DNA from 2 places in the Ureibacillus sp. MALMAid1270 genome. Region 2 is predicted to be linked to the other one. Evidence: predicted binding sites of a transcription regulator. Region 2 holds the regulator's gene; the other holds the start of a gene.
What was found. Region 2 encodes LexA, which represses DNA repair genes until DNA is damaged. Its sites were predicted from a motif close to CGAACATATGTTCG; they were not measured.

Region 1 (2,208 bases), on a different contig from region 2:
CCATTTCCATGATACAAGTGGGTTTGCACTTGCAAATATTTTAGCGGCTATTCAAGCGGGTGTTACAAAGTTTGATACTTCTATTGGTGGGCTAGGTGGTTGTCCTTTCTCACCGGGCTCAACTGGGAATGTGGCTACAGAAAAAGTAGTGGAAATGTTACACGCGATGAACATCAATACCGGTATTGCACAAGAACGTCTTGCTGGAATTGCTGAGTTTGCGAAAGGTTTAGTGTAGACGAAGTTGATCGATTACTATAAGAAAAGCATTCCAATGGAGGAATGCTTTTTATGATTTATGGCTGATTTTATTTCAACCGTACATATTTAATCTTCTTTAACAACTATAGAACGCAACTTTTTTTCATGTTGAATGTTCTTACTTGCAAGATAGTCAACTGTTTCTTGTGTTTCTCTAAATTCAACTCTTAAACCATCGAATTTTTTCTCAAGACGTTCGAAACGCTCGTCCATCTTGTTTTCTAGATTTTCTACCCGTGTTTCGAGTTTGTCCATGCGATTTTCCAACCCGGCCATACGATTTTCCAAGCCATCCATACGATTTTCCAACCCGGCCATACGATTTTCCAAGCCATCCATGCGATTTTCCAACCCGGCCATACGATTTTCCAAGCCATCCATGCGACTATCAAATCGCTTTTCTAAAGAATCGAATCTTTCATCAATCTTTTTAGAATGCAGTTCCAACGCACTTAACACTGCGTTTAACTCATGTTGTTCCATGTTTTCACCACTCCTATACTAAATTATCATTAATAATTTTGTGTTTCTCAAAGGAATAATAAAACAAATTAAGAACTTATGTTCCTATCATAATAAAGAATTTCATTTCCGTCAACCTAACTTGAAACCCAAAAATTCCCACTTGCCGTCTCAATGGTCTCATTTTAGAATGAATATAAGAACAGACGTTCGCATATACTTTATGTACGAAAATGATATCGCTTTGGAGGTGATTTAGGATGCACGCAAGTAGCTTAAATGAGTATGAGTTCGAGCTTAATCAAACAGAACTGTTTTCGATATATGGCAATTTACCAAATCGCTCTATTATGTGTATTGATATGCGATGTTTTTATGCAAGTTGTATGGCGATGCTTGAAAATTTAGATCCGATGAAAGTACCCATTGCAGTTGTAGGGAACTTTCAGCAAAAGGGAAGTGTGGTCCTTGCTGCATCGCCACCGATGAAAAAGCGTTTTGGCATTAAAACAGGATCACGGCTTTATGAAATTCCAAAGCACCCTGATATTAAATTGTTTGAACCGAAAATGGAATTTTTCGTTCGAACTTCGATGGAAATTACGAATTTAATAAATCAGTTTGTACCGAAAGAAGCAATTCATGTATATAGTGTCGATGAAAGTTTTGTGGATCTTACGGGCACAGAAAAGCTCTGGGGACCGCCTGAAAAAACAGCTAAATATATTCAAGATTGCATTTTTAATCAATTTCAAATTCCAAGTGCTGTTGGAATGGGGCCAAATATGCTGATGGCCAAATTAGCGCTCGATTTAGAGGCGAAAAAAACAGGATTTACGAAATGGACATATGAAGATGTTCCAAAAAAATTATGGCCAGTTGCTCCGTTATCTGAAATGTGGGGAATTGGTAGAAGAACAGAACGCACGTTGAATAATATGGGCATTTTTAAAGTGGGTGATTTAGCTCATGCAGACTTGCAAATGCTTGAAAAACGATTTGGTATTATGGGCAATCAGCTTTATCACCATGCTTGGGGAATTGATTTATCACCACTAGGTGCACCACCGCTTGTCCAAGGCCAAATTAGTTTTGGAAAAGGGCAAATGCTTATGCGGGATTATCGCAATCGCGATGAGATTTTGACGGTAATTTTGGAAATGTGTGAAGATGTGGCAAGAAGGGCAAGGGAAGCATATCAAGTCGGTAGAACGATTACTCTTGGAATTACTTATAGTAAAGATGCTTTTGGTGGTGGGTTTCATCGTGCGCGAACAATTGATGAGCCAACCAATGATACGATGAAAATTTATAAAGTGTGTGAACAACTATTAGATGAGTTTTATGCAGAGCGGCCAGTTAGGCATATTGACATTAGCCTGACGAAATTAGAATCTGAGCGCTCCATGCAGCTTAGTTTATTTGATCAATCTAGATGGAGAAAACGAAAGCTCGGAGCAACGATGGACAGATTACGTTCAAAGT
Region 2 (2,208 bases):
TCTGTACTAACTCTCGCATAAATTACTGCATTTCGTTTTTCCTGGATCATTGATTATTTGTCGCTACCTTTACTTCAGTTGAATTATTCTCTTGCTCAAAGTCTTGGGCCATAATGATTGTATCTGCTGATAATGGAATTGTTAGCTCTCGTCCAGCTACAATTGTCTCACCATTTAAGTTGTTTTCAAGTTTTACTGCTTTAATCCACTCATGTGTTGGCATATTACCACGGTATTTTTCTGCTAATGACCATAAACTATCACCATGTTGCACTTGTATTTGTTCGTATGTTGTATTGCCCTCATCTGTAATGAAAATATAACCTGCTATAACTAAAAAAGCTGTTAAAAGTACCTTTACATAACTATTTTTTTCTAACCATTTCATACTTTCTACCTCTTTTCGAATATTTGTTCGTATATGTATATTCTTAATATAAAACCGAACATACGTTTTGTCAACACTTTTGTTCGAACTTATGTTTGCATTTTTCATATCCTGTTGCTATACTATATGTAACTAGTAAAGATAGATATTCATACCAGAGGTGAGCTAGATTGAAAAAAGTTTCGAAAAGGCAGGAAGATATATTAGCATTCATTAAAGAAGAAGTTCGTACAAAAGGTTATCCGCCATCTGTTCGTGAAATTGGGGAAGCTGTTGGCCTCGCTTCAAGCTCCACTGTGCATGGACATTTAGCTCGCTTAGAAAGTAAAGGCTTAATTCGCCGAGATCCAACGAAACCACGTGCGATTGAAATTCTCGACCAAGAGGAAGAAATTCCAGTTCCAAAACAAAGTGTTGTGAACGTTCCTTTAATAGGTAAAGTAACAGCCGGTCTACCAATTACAGCAATTGAAAACATTGAAGAATATTTTCCTCTACCAGATTCCTATGGAACAAGTGAAGATCAGCTGTTTATGCTAGAAGTAATGGGAGAATCCATGATAGAAGCTGGTATATTAGATGGTGACTATGTCATTGTAAAGAAAACATCCACTGCAAATAACGGGGAAATTGTAGTAGCTATGACTGAGGACGATGAGGCAACTGTAAAACGTTTCTATAAAGAAAAAACACATTTCCGACTACAACCGGAAAACTCATCAATGGACCCTATCTATGTAAATCAAGTAACTATTTTAGGTAAAGTGGTAGGTTTATATCGTCGAATTCATTAAAAAATATAAAACGATTTGGAATCAGTTAGATTTCCAAATCGTTTTTTTGATTATATTGAGTTGATGGATGTTCGTGGATTAGCATTTGAGACATTTCAGAGGATATTCTGGCTGAAATGTCTCATATCCTATGCTTTTGAGACATTTTTTAAGGAAAACTAGACTTAAATGTCTCATTCCAGCTACTTATGAGACATTTCGAAAGAAAATCACGCCTCAAATGTCCCATTTCCTCTACATTTGAGACATTTCACGCGAAAATCATACCTCAAATGTCCTATATCCTATACTTTTGAGACATTTCACTCATAAATCAGTCAACAAATGTCTCATATCCTTTGCTTATAAGACATTTCCAGGAAAACACTCCTCAAATGTCACATAACCCTCGTAATAATATAATTTGGGGAATATTCATTGAACCCCTAGTTACCCCACTTTATTTTTCAAGCTCTCCTCAATAAATGCCGTAAACAATTTCTTAGAGTCTTCATCGCCCTCAACAGCCATTTCTTCCGGGTGCCATTGTACGCTTAAGCAAAACGGATAGTCGACAATTTCAATTGCCTCAATAATGCCGTCGCCTGCTTTTCCGACTACTTTAATATTTGACGCTGCACGTTTTACTGATTGGTGATGGAATGAGTTGACCGTCATAGTCTCTTTTCCTAACAACTTATAAAGTAAACTATCTTGCTTCACCGAGATAAAATGAGTGCCCTCATGTCGAGGCGCCTTTTGACTATGTAAATAAATATTTTGATTTTGTGAATAAATATCTTGGAATAAAGTGCCCCCTAATGCAACATTCAGCACTTGATGACCACGGCAAATCGCGAAAATCGGAATTTGACGTTTAATCGCTTCTTTCGCTAGTGCCAATTCCAAACGATCTCGATCACTATTCACTTGTCCTAAGTTCACATGTGGCTCTTCCCCAAATGTATGTGGATGTAAATCACCACCACCCGATAAAACTAGACTGTCAACCATGTGAATCAGTTGTAACGCATCCTCTTCCAAACC

Region 1: ACOQFO_RS15280 (DNA polymerase thumb domain-containing protein) is a predicted target of LexA. The motif match lies at 923-936, and genes of this name have one in related genera.

What each region holds. Positions count from the first base shown of each region.
Region 1 is NZ_JBMIRP010000096.1:95,301-97,508, reverse strand. It holds gene ACOQFO_RS15290 (hydroxymethylglutaryl-CoA lyase) at 1-238, shown strand, start outside; gene ACOQFO_RS15285 (coiled-coil domain-containing protein) at 328-744, opposite strand; gene ACOQFO_RS15280 (DNA polymerase thumb domain-containing protein) at 1,074-2,208, shown strand, end outside.
Region 2 is NZ_JBMIRP010000095.1:65,425-67,632, reverse strand. It holds gene ACOQFO_RS14015 (YneB family resolvase-like protein) at 1-50, opposite strand, end outside; gene yneA (cell division suppressor protein YneA) at 47-388, opposite strand; gene lexA (transcriptional repressor LexA) at 559-1,182, shown strand; gene ACOQFO_RS14000 (gamma-glutamyl-gamma-aminobutyrate hydrolase family protein) at 1,612-2,208, opposite strand, start outside.